Regions from separate parts of the Rhizobium sp. 01T417 genome, predicted to be linked through region 1. Evidence: riboswitches for the same ligand, from Rfam matches in the RefSeq annotation. Region 1 holds a riboswitch; the other holds the start of a gene.
What was found. A riboswitch is a leader RNA that binds a small molecule or an ion and turns the genes downstream of it on or off. The one in region 1 is predicted to bind cobalamin.

Region 1 (11,253 bases):
TTCCTCCGGGGTTTAATGCGCGCGGAGTCGCCCGCGCGTGGACGATTGAAAAGAAGGATTTCGCAATGACGACAATGGCCAAGATCGGCTCCGCCCTCGCAATTCTGCTCGTGCTTTCTTCGTGTGGAAACACAATCCGCGGCATCGGTCGCGACACGGCAAATGCCGTAAACGCGACTCAGGATGCAGGTCGTTCGGTCGGTCGCGCGGCCACCAGGTAAGACGGCGTCAGATCACCGCCGGCGGGTAGGCCCTTTCCAGCCCGCCGGAACGCGAAAGCCCACTCCGGAACGCCGCATAGGCCGGGTGCTGGCTTGATTTCGCTGCCTCCATGAGGCGTATCTGCAGGCGGGCCGGCGCTGCGCCGCCAATCCATCTCCCAAGGCTCTCGAGTTTCAGCGTATTCAGGAATGGCGCGCTCGCGGCATTGTTCAGGTGACGGTGAAGACCATCGATGACGTTCTCGTCCTGTGCCGCATTTTCCATCAGCAGGGAGACGTAGGATTTTTCCTGCTCCTCCAGGCTGGCAAGCTTCGAGGCGATTGTGTCGCGGTCGGGAAACGGGGTGGATGTCATCTTTTTTCTCTTCGTCTGGGCAAGCAGCTTGGCACGATTGGGTGCCGCCGCTTACAGGAAACCGATACCGTCAGAAGACGGCTGCTCCTTTTCCCCGCTCACTCTTGCGCGAATCCTGCGCTGACCGATCGAAGAATATTGCACCGTCTGGTGAGCGATTGCTTTGCTCTTCCTAGAGCCCGGCCTTGACCTTCTGCGCGACATCGGCAGGAACCCATTTGGTCCATAGCGCGGCGTAGTTCTGGAGGAAGTAGACGGTGGCTTCCTCGTTGCTCTTGTGGTTGTCATCCTGCCAGGCGAGCACTTCGTTGATTGTCGTATTGTCCCACGAGCGGAGCTTCAGGTAATCCATGGCCGGTCCGGCACGGTCGGCGAAGGCTTTGGTGACAATCGTAAAGGCCCGTGAGACGGGATAGGAATTCACCTGCGGCCGCGCGCAGCCGGGGACAGATGTGCACTTATCCCATTCTGCCTTGTCATGACCCACGCCGAAGCTCAGGCGCGTCATGTCGTATTTGCCGAGGACGGCCGTGGGTGCCCAGTAATAGCCAAGCCAGCCCTCCTTTTTCTGGAAGGCGTTTGCGATAGAATCATCAAGGTCCTGTGGGCTGCCGGTTTCGATCAACTGAAACCCGCTCTTCTCGGCGTCCAGCGCGCGGAACAGGTTGGATGTCGAAATCTGACAGCTCCAGCCGACGGGGCAACTAAAGACGGCGCCCTGCGATGCATTTCCCGGCGCGGGGAAGAGTTCCGGATGCTTGAGCGCATCCTGTACGCTGCGGATATTGGGGTTAGCGTCGGCGACGAATTTGGGTATCCACCAGCCTTCGACAGCTCCCTCCGAAAGGATTTCCGCCGCCAGGATCAGCCTGCCTTCCTTGACCGCACCGTCGAGTTCTGTGCGGACGGAATTGATCCAGAACTCCGAAGCGATATCCGGCTCACCGTTCTCGTTCATCGACAGGAAGGTCGGCATCGTGTCGCCCGGGACGATTTTGACAGAGCAGCCATAACCCTTCTCAAGAATGAACCTGTCGAAGTTGGCCGCAATACCCGCCGAAGCCCACTTCATTTCAGCGATGGTGACGTTGCCGCATTCGGCAGCCTGCGCAGTCGTAGCGGCCGCACAGATTCCTGCGGCGAGCAGGATCGACGTGCAGAGAGATCTCATTTGCCTTCCCATTCTTGCTGCCCCGCCACAACTAGGCGTTCCGCGTCTTGCGGAGATCTTTATCCTGTTTGTCCGGCTATTGCTGTGGCGCTCGTCTTGATGCCTTGGAATGGCAGCCTACGCGTTCGGCTGTGGAAATCAATCGTTCTTCTGTGCATGAGGCGTGAAGTCTAAGCGTCTGATTTGAAAACGTATTGCCAGCCCCACCAAAAGGTTACCACGAGCGTCCCAAAGCCGGAAAATGCCGAAATTCATCTTTGCTTAGGGAGTTGCTAACCGTCCGGTAACAATGTGGCGGTATCTGTTCTTCCGTGGCGGGGGACACCGCCGCTTCTCCGGATCAGGTAATGCGTCCCGGAGAACGTGAGCTTCGCCGTGTATGGGCGAATGCGCCAGCGTATTTCGGCAGGCCGCGCTACCCTAAGCGGGTGACGTGGCCTTCGCATTTTCGGCGCTTGCGATTGACCACGGCAGAGAGGCCGTTGTAGGCGGGGGTCGGGTTCTCCGGAGTTCCGTGACAATGACCAAGGCCATCATGCTGCAAGGGACCGGCTCCGATGTCGGCAAGACCGTTCTTGTCGCGGGGCTTTGCCGTCTTGCTGCCAATCGTGGCCTTTCGGTCCGTCCCTTCAAACCGCAGAACATGTCGAACAATGCCGCGGTCGCCGACGACGGCGGCGAGATCGGCCGGGCGCAATGGCTGCAGTCGCTTGCCGCGCGTGTGCCGTCCTCGGTGCACATGAATCCTGTATTGCTCAAACCGCAATCCGAATACGGCAGCCAGATCATCGTTCAGGGCAAGGTCTGGGGGCAGGCCAAGGGACGGGACTATCAGAAACTCAAGCCAGCGCTCCTCGACTACGTGATGCAGAGCTTTTCGGCCGTTTCGGCCGGAGCGGATCTTGTGATCGTGGAAGGCGCAGGTTCGCCCGCCGAAATCAATCTCAGGGCCGGCGATATCGCCAATATGGGATTTGCCACCCGTGCCGGTGTGCCTGTCGTGCTTGTCGGCGATATTGACCGCGGGGGCGTGATCGCCTCGCTGGTTGGGACGCATACGATCCTCTCCGAGGACGACCGGGCAATGATATCCGGCTACCTCATCAACAAGTTCCGTGGCGACGTCTCGCTCTTTGATACGGGTATCGATGCGGTGCGCCGCTTCACCGGATGGCCATGCTTCGGTGTCGTGCCGTGGCTCAGGCACGCTTCGCGTCTGCCGGCCGAGGACTCGGTGGCGTTGGAACGCCTCGCACGCGGCGGCACGGGGGCACTCAAGGTCGCCGTGCCGGTCTTTACCCGCATCGCAAATTTCGACGATCTCGACCCCTTGAAGGCGGAGCCGGATGTCGATTTGGTTTTCGTCCGCGCGGGCGAGCGGCTGCCTGCGGACGCGCGGCTGGTGATCTTGCCCGGTTCGAAATCAACGATATCAGACCTGGCTGATATGCGTGCGCAGGGTTGGGATGCCGACATACTGGCCCATGCGAAGCGGGGTGGTCGGGTGATCGGGATTTGCGGCGGCTATCAGATGCTCGGGCGCAAGGTCCATGATCCCCTGGGCATCGAGGGACATGCGGTGGATATGGCGGGCCTCGGGCTGCTTGACGTCGAGACGGAGATGGCGCCTGAAAAGACCGTCCGCAACAGTGTTGCGACAGCAGTGGAGGACGGGTCCCCGCTTTCCGGCTACCAGATCCATCTCGGTATCACCTCCGGCGAAGACTGCGGCCGGCCGTTCGCGATCGTCGATGGTAGGCCGGATGGCGCGGTATCGGCAGACGGCCGGATTGCGGGAACCTATCTGCATGGGCTGTTCGCCAGCGACATCTACCGTTCTCGCTTGCTGCGCAGCTTTGGCCTTTCGGGCGACACGAATGACTATCGTGCCGGCGTCGAGAAAGCCCTGGACGACGTTGCGGCCGAGCTGGAAGCCTGTCTTGACCGGCGCTGGCTGGACGAACTTCTCGGCTAGATCTCGCCGGATATTTCGCGGCGGCGGCGATCGAGTTCTTCGCTGTAACGGCGCAGCGTATGCGCCTCGCTCAACTGGCCGACGACCTTGCGCTCAATCAGATTGTTGACGACGGCGAGCGCTTCGCTTTCGGTCTTGTCGAAGATGGCGGCTGCCTGCTTGGCGTTCATCCGCGGCTGCAGGAAATCGTTCTTGTAGCGGATGAATTCGCTGAGATCCTTGCCGGTTTCGTCGGTATCGGTCAGGTTCGCGTAAATCTCCGGAACGAGCACGAGGCCGCTGTACTTGCCGGTACCATCGACCAGGACGACCCGCTGCGCCGAGCCGATGGGGAAGCGTTCCTTGAACTCATCGATCGAGAGAGCGGCATTGGCGGTCTTCACATCGGCGCGCATCAGCCGGTCAACCGTTAGGTTGCGGATCCAGCCGACATCGTGCGCGCTGCGAATGCTCTCGCCGCGCAGGTGGAAGCGCCATGTTGCGAAGGAGTAGCCGAAGGTGCTGCGGACGACGAGCGAGGAGGTGATGACCGCCGCCAGCACAAGCGCCGTGATCGGAAAGTCGCCGGTAATTTCGAGAGCAAGGAACGTCATCGTCAGCGGCCCGCCGATGACGGCGACCGCAAGCGAACTCATGCCGACGACCGCGTAGATGACCGGTGTCAGCGTAGCGTGAGCGAAGTAGGGGGCGGAATAGGCGAAGAACTTGCCTACCAGCGCGCCCATGAACAGCGACGCGAAGAACAGACCGCCTCTGAAGCCCGAACCGATCGAGATCGCGGAGGCGAAGGCTTTCAGGAGGAACAGGCCCACGAGCACCGGAATCGCGACGTCGCGCCCGAGGTTGAGGTGGAGCGCGCCATGTCCTGCCGACAGCACCTGCGGTGTGATCAGCGCGAGGAGGCCAACGACGATGCCGCCAAGGGCAGGGCGCAGCGGCGTCGCGATCGAACTCCGGCGAGCCAATTCCTCGATCCAGGCAACGCCCTGCATGATCATGATACCGACACCCGCACAGAATGCGCCGAGCAGGAGAGCCGGGACGTAATCAGCCGGCATGACCGTACCGAATTCGCCAACGTCGATCAGGAAATCGCTGCCACCGAGCAGCCGAGCCACCAGCGTCGAAACCAGCGCAGAAACCACAACCGGCGTTAGAGAGACGATGGTGTACGAGCCGATGATGAGCTCGAAGGCGTAGAATGCGCCGGTCAGCGGGGCATTGAAGGCAGCGGCAATCGCACCCGCTGCGCCGCACCCAACGAGAACGCGCAGGTCCGAGCGGCGAAGCTGCAGCTTCAGCCCGAGCTTCGAGGCCAGTCCGGCCGCCAGCTGCGTGTAGCCGGCTTCCAGGCCGACGGAGGCCCCGAAACCATTAGAAATAAGATTTTGGACTGCGACCAGAATGCTATCGGTGAGAGATAGCCGACCGCCATGCAGTGCGTTCGCCTCGATCGGATCCACCATCGGCTTCTTGCGGGTCTTGGCAAGCACGAACAGCAACAGACCCAGGAGAATGCCGCCGCAGACCGGCGCCGTCAGCAACAGCAGCTTGTTGTCGATCTGCGACGAACTCAGTCTCTCGACGTCGCTGATTCCGAAGATCAGGCTGTGCATTTCGCGGGAAATGAGACCCATACCGGTCACTGCCAAACCCGATATGACACCGACGATCGCGCCGGCGATGACCATCCCCATCTCGCTGCGGCGCAGCAGGGCGCGCATCCGCCCTATATCGAGAAGGGTATGAAACGGACCGAAGCGGCGAATATCGATTTTGAGGAGCATGGCAGGAAAACTAGGCGGGCGCAGGCGCGTTCAAGTGCGAGGAAGGGAGGGGCAAATCAGTGGCGCGACCCGCTTGCGATGCAATTGCGGCAAAAGACCGGCGCGGACAGTAATTATTTATGACGTAAGCCACTGATAAAAGACGATAAATCTTGTAGAGTAGGTCGACTTGACAGCGTTTCGCGGCGATGACGGCAATCTTAGGAGCGACGGCTTTTGATTGACTTCAGGAGTGGCCTTGCCTAACGATGACGCCATAACGGATGGTTCCGGACCGGTTGAATCGGTGCGGATGAAAAGGGAATATGAAGCGGTGGACCCAATTCGGGCACCGTCATCAGAGCCGACCCCGCGACTGTAGAGCGGTCAGGGTTTTCCGTCCGGCGTTGGTTTCGCGTGGCTGACAGCCTGCAAGGGTGCAGGCGGGCTGTGCGAAAGTGGCGACGGAAAAGTCACTGGCAGTGTATCATGATCAACCGGGGCAGGACGCCTCTTACGTCTACGAATCGTCCGCCTTTTCATGAAATGCAGCCGGGAAGGCGAGGAAGATCCGCTGGCACGATCTGGGGCGACCGGTTTCCGGTTTGCCCCGATCGCGGCCAAGACCCGCGAGCCAGGAGACCTGCCAACTGTGCCGGGCGAAAAGCCCATTCCTGGGTGATGCCCGCTGCCAGCACGGAGGTTGTCATGGCTGAAAGACAGATTTGCCGGCTGCGCTCCGCAGTCGTTCCGGTCTCTCGCGGAAGGCTTCCGAAGATCGGTCAGCGTTTTCCATGAGCCCGATATCATCAGGCGCGACTTTCATCCTGGGCGGCGCGCGCTCGGGCAAATCGCGTTTTGCCGAGCAACTGGTCGTCTCGAGCGGCCTGGAGCACCATTACGTGGCGACCGGTCGGGCTTGGGACGACGAGATGCGCGCCCGGATCGACAAGCACAAAGCCGATCGCGGCGATCTCTGGCATACCCATGAAGAGCCGCTGGATCTTGTCGGCTGCCTGCGGGCGATCGATGGCGAGAAGCGGGCAGTTTTGGTGGATTGCCTGACGCTTTGGATCACCAATCTGATGATGGAAGACCGCGACATAGGGGCGGAATTTGCCTCGCTTGTGGCGTATCTGCCGACGGCACGAGCCCGTCTCGTCATCGTTTCCAATGAGGTCGGTCTCGGTATCGTGCCGGAAAACCGCATGGCGCGGGAGTTTCGGGACCATGCCGGCCGTCTGCATCAAATGATCGCGGCCGAGGCCGTGGATGTGTATTTTATCGCGGCTGGACTGCCGTTGAAGATGAAGGGTTGAATTTCATGAACCAGCAGAAAATTCCGGCGACCGTGATCACGGGTTTCCTCGGCGCCGGCAAGACGACGATGATCCGCAATCTGCTCTCCAATGCCAACGGTAAGAAGATCGCGCTTATCATCAACGAATTCGGCGATCTCGGCGTCGACGGCGACGTGCTCAAGGGCTGCGGCGCGGAGAACTGCACCGAGGATGACATCATCGAGCTCACCAATGGCTGCATCTGCTGCACGGTTGCCGACGACTTCATTCCGACGATGACCAAGCTTCTGGAGCGCGAACAGCGCCCCGACCATATCGTTATTGAAACATCCGGTCTCGCGCTGCCGCAGCCGCTCGTTGCGGCGTTCAACTGGCCTGATATCCGCACGCAGGTCACCGTCGATGGCGTCGTTACCGTTGTCGACAGCGCCGCCGTTGCCGCGGGCCGCTTCGCGGACGATCACGATGCCGTCGAGGCTCGTCGGGTCGAAGACGAGTCGCTCGACCATGAGAGCCCGATCGAGGAGCTTTTCGAGGACCAGCTGACCTGCGCCGATCTGATCGTACTCAACAAGACCGACCTTCTCGACACCGCCGGCCTTGGTCGCGTGCGCGATGAGGTTGCTTCCCGTATCGCTCGCAAGCCTGTCATGATCGAGGCGCGCAATGGCGAGGTTCCGGCAAGCGTGCTGCTCGGGCTCGGCGTCGGTACGGAAGACGATGTGGTCAATCGCAAGTCCCACCATGAACTCGAACACGAGGACGGCGTGCCGCACGATCATGACGAGTTCGACAGCTTCGTGGTCGAGCTTGGTCCTGTTGCCGATCCGGCAGCCTTCGTGGATGCGCTGAGGGGCATCATCGGGGAACATGACGTGCTGCGGCTCAAGGGCTTCATCGATGTTCCCGGCAAGCCGATGCGCCTGCAGTTGCAGGCGGTCGGCAGCCGGATCGACCACTATTTCGATCGCGCCTGGGCGCCGGGCGAAGCACGCGGCACCCGTCTTGTCGTCATCGGCTTGCACGAGATGGACGAAGCGGCGGTGCGCAAGGCGATCGAAGCGCTGGCATAAGGGAAGACCGATGCATCTGCTTCTGGCACAGCAGGGAACAATCAGTGACGCCGAGGAGGCGATCGATCTCGGTCAATCGCCCGGCGATGTCCTGTTCCTGTCGGCTGCCGATACCGAGCTTGCCGCGATAGCCGCCGCTTATGACGAACCGTCGGCCGGCTTCTCGCTGCGGCTGGCAAGCCTGATGAGCCTGAAGCATCCAATGTCGGTCGATGCCTATATCGAGCGGACGGCCCGCCACTCCAAGCTAATCGTCGTGAGGGCGCTGGGTGGCGCCAGCTACTTCCACTATGCGCTGGAGGCGCTCCATACGGCGGCAGCTCGATCTGGCGCGTTCATCGCCGTGCTGCCCGGAGATTCGAAGTCCGATGCGGGGTTGACACCATTTTCGAATGTACCGCTTGAAGACCTGAACGCCCTTTGGGCCTATCTCATCGAAGGCGGCGATGCCAATTCGCGGGCGTTTCTGGACTATGCCGGTGCGATGCTCTCGGGAACTGAAAAGCCGGAAGCGGCATCGCCGCTGATGAAGGCTGGGATCTGGTGGCCGGGCAAGGGCGTCGTCGGCGTCGAAGAGTGGAGGTCGGCGTGCGACGAACGGGTGCGCTTCGTACAGGGAGTGTCACAAACGCCTGTGGTCGCGGTCAGCTTCTATCGCGCGCTCGTGCAAAGCGGAGAGACCAAGCCTGTCGAAGCCTTGATCGATACGCTGCTGGCTGAAGGCATCCGGCCGCTGCCGGTGTTTGCTTACAGCCTCAAGGATCCTGTCTCGAAGGGCATTCTCGAAAGTGTTTTTAACGCCATCAAGCCCGAGGTGGTGATCAATACGACAGGCTTTGCCGTGTCTGCGCCTGGTGCGGATCGCGAGCAGACCGTGCTCGAGGCGAACGACGCGGTGGTGCTTCAGGCGATCTTTTCGGCGTCGTCGCGCCAAGCGTGGGCCGCTTCCTCGCAGGGGCTCTCCGCACGCGACCTTGGAATGAATGTTGCGCTGCCGGAGGTTGACGGACGGGTGCTTGCCCGAGCGGTTTCATTCAAGTCGGCATCGCGCTACGACGCGCGCGTCGAGGCCAATATTGTCGGCAGCGAGCCGGATATCGAGCGGATGCGCTATACAGCGCGGCTTGCAGCCAACTGGGCCAATCTGCGGACGACACCCGTCGGCAAGAGACACATCGCTCTTGTCATGGCGAACTATCCGAACCGCGATGGCAGACTCGGTAACGGCGTCGGGTTGGACACGCCCGCCGGCACCGTTGAGGTGCTGAAGGCAATGGGTGGCGCCGGCTATCCAGTCGCGGATATTCCCGATGATGGCGATGCTCTGATACGACGCCTGATGGAAGGGCCGACAAGTTCAGGACAGGATGGGAAGCTTGTTCGCGAATCGCTTTCAGTGAGTCGATACAAGGCTTTCTTCGGAAGTCTTCCCAAAAAGATTCAGGATGAAATCTGTGGGCGTTGGGGCGCACCCGAGGCCGATCCCTATGTCGTGGAGGGCGCTTTTGCGCTGCCGTTCATGCGTCTTGGTGAGCTGCTGGTCGGCATCCAGCCGGCGCGCGGCTACAACGTCGATCCAAAGGAAAGCTACCATTCCCCGGATCTCGTGCCACCGCATGGCTATCTTGCCTTTTACGCTTTCCTTCGCCACGAATTCGGTGCCCACGCCGTTATTCACATGGGCAAGCACGGCAATCTGGAATGGCTGCCGGGCAAGGCGCTGGCTTTGTCAGTGGAATGCTACCCCGAAGCTGTCCTCGGCCCCATGCCGCATCTTTATCCCTTCATCGTCAACGATCCCGGCGAGGGCACGCAAGCCAAGCGTCGCGCCGGCGCCGTGATCATCGATCATCTGACGCCGCCGCTGACGCGTGCCGAGAGCTACGGGCCGCTCAAGGATCTGGAAGCGCTGGTCGACGAATACTACGAGGCGTCGGGCGGTGATCCGCGCCGCATCCGGCTTCTCAGCAAGCAGATCCTCGATCTCGTGGCCGACATCGGCCTCGATCGCGATGCCGGCATTGACAAGGGTGAGAGCGAGACGGAGGCTTTGAAGAAGCTCGACGCCTATCTCTGCGATCTCAAGGAGATGCAGATCCGCGACGGCCTGCATGTTTTCGGCGTCTCGCCGCAGGGACGGTTGCTGACGGATCTGACGGTCGCGCTGGCCCGGGTTCCGCGCGGGCTCGGACAGGGAGGTGACCGTAGCCTTCAGCGTGCGATTGCCGCGGATCTCGACTTGGCGTTCGACCCGCTCGATTGCGATATGGCCGAGGCCTGGGCTGGACCGCATCCGGATTTTCTCGTGGGCATCACGGACGCTGTCTGGCGAACGAGCGGCGATACAGTCGAGCGGATCGAACTTCTTGCCGCAAAGTTGGTGGCAGCTGAGTTCACCTGCCCGGAGAACTGGGCAGCGACGCGCGCCGTTCTTGCGGAGATCGAGATGCGGCTCAGGCCAGCCATTCTCGCCTGTGGGACGGCGGAGATCGAAGGTCTGCTCCGCGGGCTCGATGGGCGTTTCGTGCCGCCCGGTCCGTCAGGTGCGCCCACGCGAGGACGTCCCGATGTGCTGCCGACAGGGCGGAATTTCTACTCGGTCGACAGCCGTGCCGTGCCGACGCCGGCGGCCTACGAGCTCGGGAAGAAGTCCGCTGAACTCGTGATCCGCCGTTACGTGCAGGATCACGGCGAATGGCCGGTCTCCTTCGGCCTGACCGCCTGGGGCACCTCGAACATGCGCACGGGCGGCGATGACATCGCCCAGGCTCTGGCCTTAATCGGCGTGAAGCCGGTGTGGGACATGACCTCGCGGCGCGTCACCGGCTATGAAATCATCCCGCCCGCATTGCTACGGCATCCGCGTGTCGATGTGACGCTGCGTATCTCAGGCTTCTTCCGGGATGCCTTTCCGGAACAGATTGCACTGTTCGACAAGGCAATCCGTGCCGTCGGGGCGCTGGAAGAAGATGCTACCGACAACCCGATTGCGCAGCGCATGCGCGGCGAGGCTGCACGGCTTGAAGCGGCCGGACTGGACCCGGCCCAAGCAAGCCGTCGGGCCGGCTATCGCGTTTTCGGCTCGAAGCCAGGCGCCTACGGTGCCGGCTTGCAGGCATTGATCGACGAGAAGGGATGGGAACGCCGGGCCGATCTCGCTGAAGCCTATCTCGTGTGGGGAAGCTACGCTTATGGCGCCGGCGAAGAGGGCCGGGCAGAGCGTGGTGTCTTCGAAGAGCGCCTCCGCTCGATCCAGGCGGTCGTGCAGAACCAGGACAATCGCGAGCACGACCTTCTTGATAGCGACGATTATTACCAGTTCGAGGGCGGTATGGCGGCTGCGGCCGAAATGCTCGCGGGTGATCGGCCAGCGATCTACCATAACGATCAC
Region 2 (11,253 bases), 120 kb from region 1:
AGAGTTTGTTCGGCTGCTCGCAGAGAAGGTTTCAACCGGCTTCAAGGTCGAAGGCGTGCCAACCTCCGAACGCACGGCAAGGCTTTGCGTCGAGCTCGGCGTACCGCTGAAGTCACTGGATGAACTGCCGGAACTCGATCTGACGATCGATGGCGCGGATGAGGTCGATTCCGACCTCACGCTCGTCAAGGGTGGCGGCGGTGCACTGCTGCGCGAGAAGATCGTCGCTGCGGCATCTCAGCGCATGATCGTGATTGCCGACGAGAGCAAACTGGTCGAGACACTTGGCGCATTTCCGCTACCGATTGAGGTCAATCCGTTCGGACTCGTATCGACACGCATGGCGATCGAAAAGAAGGCCTCGAAGCTTGGGTTGAGCGGCAGCCTGACGCTGCGCCAATCCGGTGGCGAAGACTTCATGACGGACGGCGGCCACTACATCCTGGATGCATCTTTTGGCCGCATTCCTGATGCAGAGGCGCTTTCAAACGAGCTGAATTCAATACCCGGAGTCGTTGAACACGGGCTCTTTCTAAAAATGGCGGCGCTTGCGATCATTGCAGGTCCAGCAGGCGCACGCACGCTGCGGGCGAACAGGTAACAGGAGCATTGAAACTCATGATTAAATTTGCAGGTCTTGGCCGTTTTGCTGCTGCGACCGTTATTTTCTCAGGCGTCGCATTCGGCTTTGCCGCACATGCGCAGGAAGCCTCTCCGGAGCAGCTGAAGGCGGCCCGCGCTGCGATCGACGCGATCGGCGCCACCGCGCAGTTCGACAACATCCTGCCCGGACTGGCTGAGCGCCTGAAGGCCGATCTCATCCAGGACTCGCCGAACTACCAGGATGCGATCACCGCTGAGGTCGACAAGCAGGCACTGGCCCTTGCACCGCGTCGCGCCGATCTCGAGAAGGAAGCCGCGCTGACCTATGCCAAGGCATTCTCCGTCGAGGAACTCAACGCGATCGCCGAGTTCTACAACTCGCCGGTTGGCAAGAAGCTGCTCAAGGATGGCCCGATCGCTTCGCGCGAAACCGTCAAGGCCGCCGACATTTGGGCGCAGGGCATCTCGCGCGATCTGCAGAAACAGACGAGCGCTGAACTCGTGAAGGTCATCAAGGCCCCGCCACCGGCTGCCGATCCGGCGAACCCGGCCGCGACGGCCGCGCCGAAGCCAGCTGCACCGGCTGCTGCAAAGCCGAAGCCGTAAGAAGGCGCGAATAACAGATCAAAAGCCCGGCACCGTCCGGGCTTTTGTTTTTGCGGCCGCCGATACTATATCACTTTCACCTCACCAGCCGATTCCATCCGGAGTTTCTCATGACGTCCTACGATTACGATCTCTTTGTCATTGGCGGTGGCTCAGGCGGTGTGCGAAGCGCCCGCGTTGCAGCCTCGCTCGGTAAGAAGGTCGCGATCGCAGAGGAGTACCGCTACGGCGGAACATGCGTGATCCGCGGCTGCGTGCCTAAGAAGCTCTTTGTCTATGCGGCTCAGTTCCATGAACATTTCGAGGATGCCGCTGGCTTCGGCTGGACGGTCGGCGAGAGCTCGTTTGACTGGAAGAAGCTGATTGCCGCGAAGGACAACGAGATCGCGCGACTGGAAGGGCTCTACAAGAAGGGACTGGCCGGCGCCAACGCCGAAATCCTGGAAACACGTGCCGAATTGGTCGACGCGCATACGGTCCGGTTGGTCAATACCGGCAAGACGGTGACCGCGAAGACCATCGTGATCGCGACCGGTGGCCGCCCGAACCCGCACGCGGCTTTGCCTGGGAACGAACTCTGCATTTCCTCCAACGAGGCCTTCCATCTGGAGGAGCTGCCGAAGGCGATTGTGATTGCGGGTGGCGGTTATATCGCGGTGGAGTTTGCCAATATCTTTCACGGCCTCGGCGTCGAGACGACGCTGATCTATCGCGGCGCCGAGATTCTGTCGCGCTTCGATCAGGACCTCCGCCAGGGACTGCACGAGGCGATGACCGCCAAGGGCATCCGCATCCTCTGCCATGATATGCTGCAGAAGGTATCGAAAGAGGACGGTCGTCTTTCCGTCGAGACGCTGAAGAACGGCACGCTGGTTGCCGATGTCGTGATGCTGGCGCTCGGGCGCATTCCGAATACGGAAGGCCTAGGCCTGGAAGCCGCCGGTGTGAAGACCGACGAGCGCGGAGCGGTGGTGGTCGACGACTATTCTCGCACCAACGTCCCGAACATCTATGCGCTCGGCGATGTCACCGACAGGATACAGTTGACGCCGGTGGCGATCCACGAGGCAATGTGCTTCATCGAGACGGAGTACAAGGACAATCCGACCAAGCCCGATCACGAGACGATCGCAACGGCGGTCTTCTCGCAGCCCGAGATCGGTACCGTAGGGCTGACCGAGGAGGAAGCGGGCAAGCGCTACAAGGAGCTCGAGGTCTACCGTGCGCAGTTTCGTCCACTGAAGGCGACGCTGTCGGGGCGTGGCGAGAAGATGATCATGAAGCTGATTGTGGTCGCTGCCAGCCAAAAGGTTGTGGGCGCGCATATCCTCGGCCACGACGCCGGTGAGATGGCCCAGATCCTTGGAATTACGCTGAAGGCGGGCTGCACGAAGGACGATTTCGACCGGACGATGGCCGTGCATCCGACGGCCGCGGAAGAGCTCGTCACAATGTATGCCCCGAGCTATCGCATTCGGGACGGTGTTCATGTCTGACGCCAGCAGCTGGTGATGTGGGGCGTGCGGATCACGTTGAGGAAGAGCGCCTGTATGACGCTTCATTAGAATTGCCGGCGTTTTTCCGAGACAAGCTTAAATTGGATACAAACCGTCTTGGTATAGTGATCGTTGATCGTACGTTTTCTGTTTGAAAATACGTCATCGAATTCCTTTATATCGCGCGTGGTCGCCGATTTAATCCTCAGTGTCGAAGAGCGGAACGCCGCTATGCAAGATGGCACTAAAGGGTTATAAGCCGCCCAACATTTTTAGGACGGAACATCCGGACTGACCGGATGGTGGAGCAGGTGAGTAAGATGGCAGAGAATTGGACACCGAGTAGTTGGCGGCAAAAACCGATCCAGCAGGTTCCGGACTATCCGGACCAGGCCGCATTGGCAGCAACGGAAGCCCAGCTCGCATCCTATCCGCCTCTTGTCTTTGCGGGTGAAGCACGCCGGCTGAAGAAGCATCTCGCCAACGTTGCAGAAGGCAACGGTTTCCTGCTGCAGGGTGGCGATTGCGCCGAGAGTTTTGCCGAGCATGGCGCCGACAACATCCGCGACTTCTTCCGTGCGTTCCTGCAGATGGCCGTCGTCCTGACCTTCGGGGCACAGCTGCCGGTGGTCAAGGTCGGCCGCATCGCCGGGCAGTTCGCCAAGCCGCGCTCTTCCGGCATCGAGACGCAGGATGGCGTGTCGCTTCCGAGCTACCGTGGCGACATCATCAACGGCATCGAGTTCACGGAAGAATCACGTATTCCGAACCCGGAGCGCCAGGCTATGGCCTATCGCCAGTCGGCCGCTACTCTGAACCTGCTGCGCGCCTTCGCAATGGGTGGCTACGCGAACCTCGAGAACGTCCATCAGTGGATGCTTGGCTTCGTCAAGGATAGCCCGCAGGGTGAGCGCTACCGCAAGCTTGCCGGCCGCATCAGCGAAACCATGGACTTCATGAAGGCGATCGGCATCAGCGCGGAAAACAATCCGAGCCTGCGCGAGACGGACTTCTTCACCAGCCACGAAGCGTTGCTGCTTGGCTATGAAGAGGCGCTGACGCGCGTCGACTCGACGTCTGGCGACTGGTACGCGACTTCGGGCCACATGATCTGGATCGGCGACCGCACGCGCCAGGCAGACCATGCCCATGTCGAATACTGCCGCGGCATCAAGAATCCGATCGGCTTGAAGTGCGGTCCGTCTCTGCAGGCGGACGATCTTCTGAACCTGATCGACATTCTCAATCCGGAAAACGAAGCGGGCCGGCTGACGCTGATCTGCCGCTTCGGCCACGACAAGGTTGCCGAGCATCTGCCGCGTCTCATCCGCGCGGTCGAGCGCGAGGGGCGCAAGGTCGTCTGGTCGTGCGATCCGATGCATGGCAACACGATCACGCTGAACAACTACAAGACGCGTCCGTTCGAGCGGATCCTGTCGGAAGTCGAAAGCTTCTTCCAGATCCATCGTGCAGAAGGTTCGCATCCGGGCGGCATCCACATCGAGATGACCGGCAAGGACGTGACGGAATGCACCGGCGGCGCCCGCGCCGTCACGGCCGAGGATCTGCACGATCGCTACCACACGCATTGCGACCCGCGTCTCAATGCTGACCAGGCGCTCGAACTGGCCTTCCTGCTGGCCGAGCGCATGAAGGGCGGGCGCGACGAAAAGCGCATGGCCGTCAACGGTTGATCGAAAATAGAAGAAAAAGCCCGCCTGATGCCGGGCTTTTTTGTTTTATACGATGGTGGCGGGTGGCGCGCTCTGACTACCGTATCGGACGTCGCTCCGTATGAGTTCGCATCGGCGGAATGCTCTAGCGGATTTGGCCGGCCGCCCAGTGGATAGCGCTGTCCAATTCGGCAAACTTTGCGGATTGCCAGTGGAAATAGTCCTCGATGAATGTCTTGGAAAGCCATAGCGTGCCACGGTTGCGCGGGTTTTCCCAGCCGAGCATGCCGTCCGTTTCTGCTTTCTTGAACATCCGTTTCAAGTTGGTGAGGGAGATGCCGAAGTCGCTCGCGATTTCGCTGATCGTCACGCCTTTCAGCAGAGTGCGATCATGCTCCCGCGCGTCGTCCGGCAGGCGGCTGATCAGATCGTGCAGCACGAGGCCGCCGACATCCGACCAGAGGAAATGCCCGATGCTGCTCCGGGGTTCCTTCCAGACCGGATCCTGGATAAGGGCACGCGCAGCTCGCGGCTGTGCGAGAAGGAAGAGCCGCGGGGTGTCAGCGGTCAGGTTTGCGCGATTGCCGCCGTCGAGTTGATCGAGGCAGGCCATATGGCCCTGGAACCAGGAGGCCATGGCCTCCTCGCTCGCCTCGGTCGTCTCGAGGCGACGCAGGCGCCGGTCGGGCGTTTCATCGGCAGCATCCCGCAGGAACTTATAGGCAATCAGTTCTGCAAGGAACGACGCAGCCGTATTCTTACTGGCGAGATCGAACTCTTTGGCCACCTGCATCATGCGGCCGGCCGTGAGCCCCGAACGTGGGTTGCCTCGGTCTCGTCCGGCATGCATGGCAAACAGCGTTTGCGTCATTAGCCACTTTTGGTGCGAGGCGGCGAGGCGGGCAAGGCGAGGAGCGCGCTTGTGTATGTCGATAAGGTGGAGTGCGATCTGGCGTTCGATCGACAGAAACAGAGGGTGATGAAGGATTTCGTCGCGTGTATGCAGTCGGCCAGTGAGCATCGTATCGTATTGTCGGATCGGATTGGTTCCCGTTGCTCCTCCAACATTTGCGTCGATGTTTCAATGCGGGACTTGGTTAGCGGATCGTTAATCGATTGGTATAGTTAAATTCAAGCGATCCCGGATCCTTCGATCAACTGGGCAGACGCTGGTTCAAACGCTCGATGTCTTCGCGCAATGCTGCAATTTCGGTGAGCACGCGCATGTCAATCTTCTGATGCAGGGATAGAACTTCCAGTTCTGCTTTGAGATTGACCTCATAGTCTTTTGCCGCCTCGAAACGATCGCGCTCCGCCTGGCGGTTTTGCGACATCATGATGATCGGAGCCTGGATCGCCGCCAGCATCGAAAGCACGAGATTGAGGAAAATGAACGGATAGGGATCGAAGGCGCGCGTCAGCAATACAATGGTGTTTACAACGCACCAGCAGACCAGGAAGAGCAGGAAAGCAATAATAAAGCTCCACGAGCCGCCAACACGCGCAATCGTATCTGCCAAGCGCTGGCCGGAGGAAGATTCGGCTTGAAGAGCGGCATTGATATCGGTCGAGATTATCTTCCGCTCGTGCGCCTTCGCGAGAACGCGCCTTTCGATCTCGCCGAGTTCGTAGGCCGGCTTGTCGAAGTGATGGTGGATGAGGTCCGATAGGTTATGCATGGCCGACTCCGAATGCTAGATCGCTCGGGCGCCAGTATTCCGTAATGTTTTCAAATTGCAATGCGGGCTTGTGCCGCTTTTCTATGTGCCTTGCGCATAGAGCCAGGCATGCTGCGGGAAGAACCGCTCGAGCGTCTGAGCCTTGCCGAACATGATGTCATGCTGGAGGTATCGATAGTCCCGGACGAGGGGATCGAGGTTCTTCGGCTTCAGGACCCAATCGGGAGATGCCGTGTTGTCGCGGGCAATGAGCTGATATCGGTCGATGACGCTGTACTTCTTCTGCACGCGGCCGAGGAAGCCCGTGTAGTAGGGATGCTCGAAGCCGGCGAACTTCAGGAGGTGGTACGAAAGCAGTGAGGGGCTGATGGTGCCGACATCCTTCTTGCTGCCCTTCTTGTTCGACCAGATGACGAGCGGGGTCTCGTGTTCCTGCTTCATGACGCTCACTGATGCCTTGCGGGTGGCAACCTGGTCCGGCATGTAGCCGGTCGCCATGTAGACATTGCCGAGCGGGGGCAGGTGGTCGCCCCACAGCACGATGATCGTTTCGCGGTCGCGCTTTTCTGCCCAATCCATCAGCATCTTGAGGCTGTCGTCGGCTTCCTTGACACCCTGCGTATAGGTGCCAAGGGTGGCGCGGTCGGCATCGTTCAGGTTGCCCTTGATGTCGATAGTGTTGTGGGCGTAACGGTTCGGTTCGTAGGGGCCATGTCCCTGCAAGGTGACACCAAAGAAGAAGAACGGGCGATCCATGCCGTCAGCCTCGTTCATGATCTCCTTCATAAGCGACTCGTCCGAAGCGAAGATGCCTCGCTTTTCCATGGGAGGCAGGGTTTCTTCGGAGCGGAACTGCTCGAAGCCGAAGTCCTTGTAAACCTCGTTGCGATTCCAGAACCAGCCGCTGAACGGATGAAGCGACCGCGCCGCGTAACCTTCGCCACGGAAGAACGTGGCGAGCGAGGGAACATCACGACGGATGTATTGCTGGTAGGGAATGCTGCCGTATGGCAGGAAGGCGTTGGAGAAACCTGTCAGCGCCTCGAATTCGACATTGGCGGTCATGCCGCCAAACTCCGGCGAGAAGACATAGCCGGACTGCTCTGCACGGATCGTCGGCATAGGATCTGGCGACAGGCTCAGCGTCTTCAGGCGGGTCGGATCCCAGAATGACTCGCTCATCAGCATGATCACGTCGGGCTTTTCGCGTGGCCCGCTGAGGTAGCCGTAGTTGCGGCCGGGGATGGCGTCGAGCGCCTCTGTACCGAAGCCGACAGGCGCTGCCACGTCTGCCATCGGAATGTTGAAGATGAAGGCGAGGATGAAGCCGTTGCTGCGGTAGTTTTCCTTCTGGTCCCACATCATCGGAACCACCTGCAGGCGGTCACGGATGAAGGAATATTGGGAATAGTCCATCAAGGACCCGAAAGCCGCGATAACGGGCAGGCCGACGCAAAGCCGGCGGACGCGAGAGGCCCTTGGGAGCTTTGGGAAGTTGCGCCAGGCGAAGCGCCAGAGGAAGACAATCGCGGTAACGGACAAGACGATGCCGACAAGCATCGCAACGGCCGTCCAGGGGCGGTCGCGCACCATCACAGGGAGCAGTTCCATGATCTGCCGCCCGAAAAGGACGTCCGATGGATAAAGCGGGTCCGAAAGGTAGTGCTGCTTCTGGTTGGATACGATGGCGGGGACGATCACAAGCGGAAGAACGATCAGCGCCGAAATGAACCGCCGGCCCAGGACTGCATCGAGCGACAGCATCAGGACAGTCAACATCACAACCGTCGTCATCCCCGGACGCACAGGCGATGTCAGGAATTCGCGGACGTCGGCCAACCCATCGCGGGCAATGATCTCCACAGTGGCGGTGGCAAGGAGCGCAAGCAGGGCACAAAAAGCAACGCTGAGTGCGGTGCGTAGGGCGGGCGACCGAGCGCTTCCCCCGAAATCGGTGGAAAGCGACGCAAAACGCGCTGCCGCTGCAGACCTCATTACCAACGCGATCAACTGGAAAACTCCGACGTCATAGAAGCTTCGTCGAACTGTCACATCTTCGTCATGAATGCTAGATGAACCGTTAGGTTTCCTGCATTTGTGATCGGTGGATAAAACGCCCATCACGCAGGAACTACCTCCAGACCAGATTCTCGGTCAGGCGCATTTGCTTGTGCTGAGTGGCGAGCCGTCGTAGGTCTGGCGGATTCGATGCTTAGGAGGATTCAGATTGCGCAGTTCCGTTGAGATCTACAGCATCAGGACAGGCGAGGCGCGCGTCGTCTGGCAAACCACGCAACTCGTTGAGGCGCCGAATTTTTCGCCGGATGGGACCTATCTGCTGTTGAACGGCGACGGACTCCTCTACCGTCTCGCACTTGATGGTTCGAGCAAGGTCGGCAAGGTCGATACCGGCTTTGCGACGACCTGCAACAACGACCACGGCATTTCGCCCGATGGCCGCCAGATCGTCATCTCCGACAAAACCGAGTTCGGGAAGTCGACGATTTATGTGCTGCCGGCCGAAGGTGGTACGCCGCGGCTGGTGACGCAAAATCGGCCATCCTATTGGCACGGCTGGTCGCCCGACGGGAAGCAACTCGCCTATTGTGGCATCCGCAACGATTTGTTCGATATCTACACGATCTCCGTTGACGGCGGCGAAGAAAAGCGGCTGACCCACGGCGAGGGACGCAATGACGGGCCGGACTATTCCGCCGACGGTCAATGGATCTACTTCAATTCTAGCCGCACCGGCCTCATGCAAATCTGGCGAATCCATCCCGATGGGACCGGTCTCGAGCAGGTCACCAGTGACAACTATGGGAACTGGTTTGCCCATCCGTCGCCCAACAACGACAAGGTTCTGATCCTTTCTTACGATCCTGATGTGTTCGACCATCCACGCGATCTCGATGTTCGCCTGCGGCTGATGGACATGGACGGCGGAAACCTGACGATGCTCTTCGATCTCTTCGGCGGGCAGGGAACGATCAACGTGCCCAACTGGTCGCCGTCAGGTGATGAGTTCGCCTATGTGCGCTACTTTCCCGTCTCGGATTAAGGGATTGCGTCGGCCAGGGTTTATGGGCATAGACGCGTCCGTCGGGTGCCCGCCGCGGGCGGGAGAATCGGGAATTCGGTGAAAGACCGAAACGTGCCCAACGCTGTAAGGCTGACGGCTGCCGCAAAGAGCCACTGGTCCAGTACCGGGAAGGCGCGGCAGTCGGATGACGCCAAGTCAGAAGACCGGCCCGACACCATAGACTGACCCGCGTGGACGGCGGGCGGTTGTGTTGTTGGGGATTGACGATGCGACCAGACCATTCAGGCTCCCTGTCGGGAGCCGCAGCCTTTTCGACCGAGGAACGCGACGCCGTCTACAGGGCTATTTCGACGCGACGCGACGTGCGTTCCGAGTTTCTCCCGGATGCCATACCGGACGACGTCGTCAAAAGGCTTCTGACGGCCGCGCATCACGCGCCGTCCGTTGGGTTCATGCAGCCCTGGAATTTTATCCTGGTGCGCGATGACAAGGTGAAGGAGGCCGCGTGGCAGGCCTTCAATCGCGCCAACCGCGAGGCCGGCGAGATGTTTGAAGGCGGGCGGCAACAGCTCTATCGCTCGCTGAAGCTTGAGGGCATCCGAACCGCACCGCTCAGCATCTGCGTGACCTGCGATCCGGACCGCTGCGGCGATGTCGTTCTTGGCAGGACGCACAATCGGCGGATGGATTCCTACTCCACGGTCTGCGCCGTGCAGAATCTGTGGCTCGCCGCCCGAGCCGAAGGCGTGGGGGTCGGCTGGGTGAGTATCTTTCACGAGTCCGATATCAAGGACATCCTCGGTGTTCCTGATCGGGTCGAGATCGTTGCCTGGCTCTGCGTCGGCTATGTCGACCGGCTCTATGACCAGCCGGAACTCGCCGTCAAAGGATGGCGCCAGCGATTGGTGCTGGAGGAACTGGTGTTTACGGATCGCTGGGACAATCCAGCGGACTGAGGGCGGCTATTGCTGCTGCGGCTGAGGGCCCGGCTTTGCCGGATGCTTGAGGTCGATTGTGCCTTGGTCGCCGGCTAAGAATTGCGGACCGATCTGGCGCACCTTGTTGGTCGCCGGATCATATGGCCTGTCCGGCACCTGAGGCTGCGGTGCAGCCGGGGCGGCGACCTTGCTCGCTGGCTCGGGCTTCTTGGTTTCGATCGTGGTGATCGATCCTTGTTGCGGCGGTTCGCTGATCGATTGGCTTTTTCGCATCCGCTCATAGTAGGCGTTGAGGTCGCAGCTGCAGGATGATTTTTCGCCGGGTTTGCGGTTCTTGTAGGCGAAAGCGTTCGGCATTGCGCTGTAAGGAGCGCCCGTCGCCGCCGATATCATCTGTGAAGTCTCAGTGCTGGAGACGTCATGATAAAAGAGCTCGGTGTCGATGCCGGGACACATCTTCGAGCAGGTGTCGGCATCGCGGGCGAAGTCCTGCGAGGTTGCATTCGAGCTTAACGGAAAAAAGCCACCGTCGCAGGTGCGCACACAGACGGTATTGAGATGAGAGGGCGTCGACATGCCGGGGAGGTATCGGCGCTGGCCGGGATCGCCACCCGGCGGTACGAAGGTGTCGTTTCGCAGCGCCTGATCTTCAATGCTTGGAGGCGGTGCATATCCATCGCCGCTGTCGGCGGGCCACTGTTCCTCGTTGCAGCCATTGTCATCGAGCGCCGCAAGAAGCTCGTTTCGCGTGCGGACATCCTCGCTTTGGCCACGCAGCTCGTCGCGCCGCTGCTGCAGATAACGGATGTTGTCGACCATTTTGCTCTCCGCGCGCTCAAGCTCCCCGCAATAGCCGTCATCGTCGCCGATCACGACCATGCTGCCGCTTGTGCAGCCGTTCTGACGGAGATCGCTACGGACCTTGCGAAGCTCAAGGTTCTGTTCGGCGATGGCGCTGGCGAATTTGCGCACCTCGGGCGTGCTGCCGATGATTTGCGGCAGATCGGCAAGGCGGGCACGCAGGTCTCCGCAGATCGCCGGCACCTGGGCATGGGCCGGGCCGATCAACACAAGTGCGGCTGCGAATGACAGAATCCAGCGGTTCAAGGCATCGTCCCATCGGTGAGCAGGTCGTAAGGCGCGGCGTCCCGCCGCGCCTCCATTGCTAGCCCGTTTGTCTTAACAGGCTGCAGTCGGAATCTTAGCGCATTTTCT

Region 2: it holds a riboswitch for cobalamin, as region 1 does, so the genes downstream of both, bluB (5,6-dimethylbenzimidazole synthase) here and cobU (bifunctional adenosylcobinamide kinase/adenosylcobinamide-phosphate guanylyltransferase) in region 1, are expected to answer to the same signal.

What each region holds. Positions count from the first base shown of each region.
Region 1 is NZ_JBFTQH010000001.1:41,066-52,318, forward strand. It holds gene AC1DPR_RS00195 (entericidin domain-containing protein) at 66-221, shown strand; gene AC1DPR_RS00200 (hypothetical protein) at 229-576, opposite strand; gene AC1DPR_RS00205 (glycine betaine ABC transporter substrate-binding protein) at 749-1,747, opposite strand; gene AC1DPR_RS00210 (cobyric acid synthase) at 2,268-3,722, shown strand; gene AC1DPR_RS00215 (chloride channel protein) at 3,719-5,509, opposite strand; cobalamin riboswitch at 5,757-6,153, shown strand; gene cobU (bifunctional adenosylcobinamide kinase/adenosylcobinamide-phosphate guanylyltransferase) at 6,283-6,807, shown strand; gene cobW (cobalamin biosynthesis protein CobW) at 6,813-7,862, shown strand; gene cobN (cobaltochelatase subunit CobN) at 7,873-11,253, shown strand, end outside.
Region 2 is NZ_JBFTQH010000001.1:160,687-171,939, forward strand. It holds gene rpiA (ribose-5-phosphate isomerase RpiA) at 1-601, shown strand, start outside; gene AC1DPR_RS00810 (DUF2059 domain-containing protein) at 619-1,209, shown strand; gene gor (glutathione-disulfide reductase) at 1,320-2,705, shown strand; gene AC1DPR_RS00820 (class II 3-deoxy-7-phosphoheptulonate synthase) at 3,026-4,399, shown strand; gene AC1DPR_RS00825 (hypothetical protein) at 4,524-5,399, opposite strand; gene AC1DPR_RS00830 (DUF1003 domain-containing protein) at 5,533-6,057, opposite strand; gene AC1DPR_RS00835 (LTA synthase family protein) at 6,139-8,067, opposite strand; gene AC1DPR_RS00840 (TolB family protein) at 8,285-9,118, shown strand; cobalamin riboswitch at 9,145-9,326, shown strand; gene bluB (5,6-dimethylbenzimidazole synthase) at 9,367-10,056, shown strand; gene AC1DPR_RS00850 (DUF2865 domain-containing protein) at 10,063-11,145, opposite strand.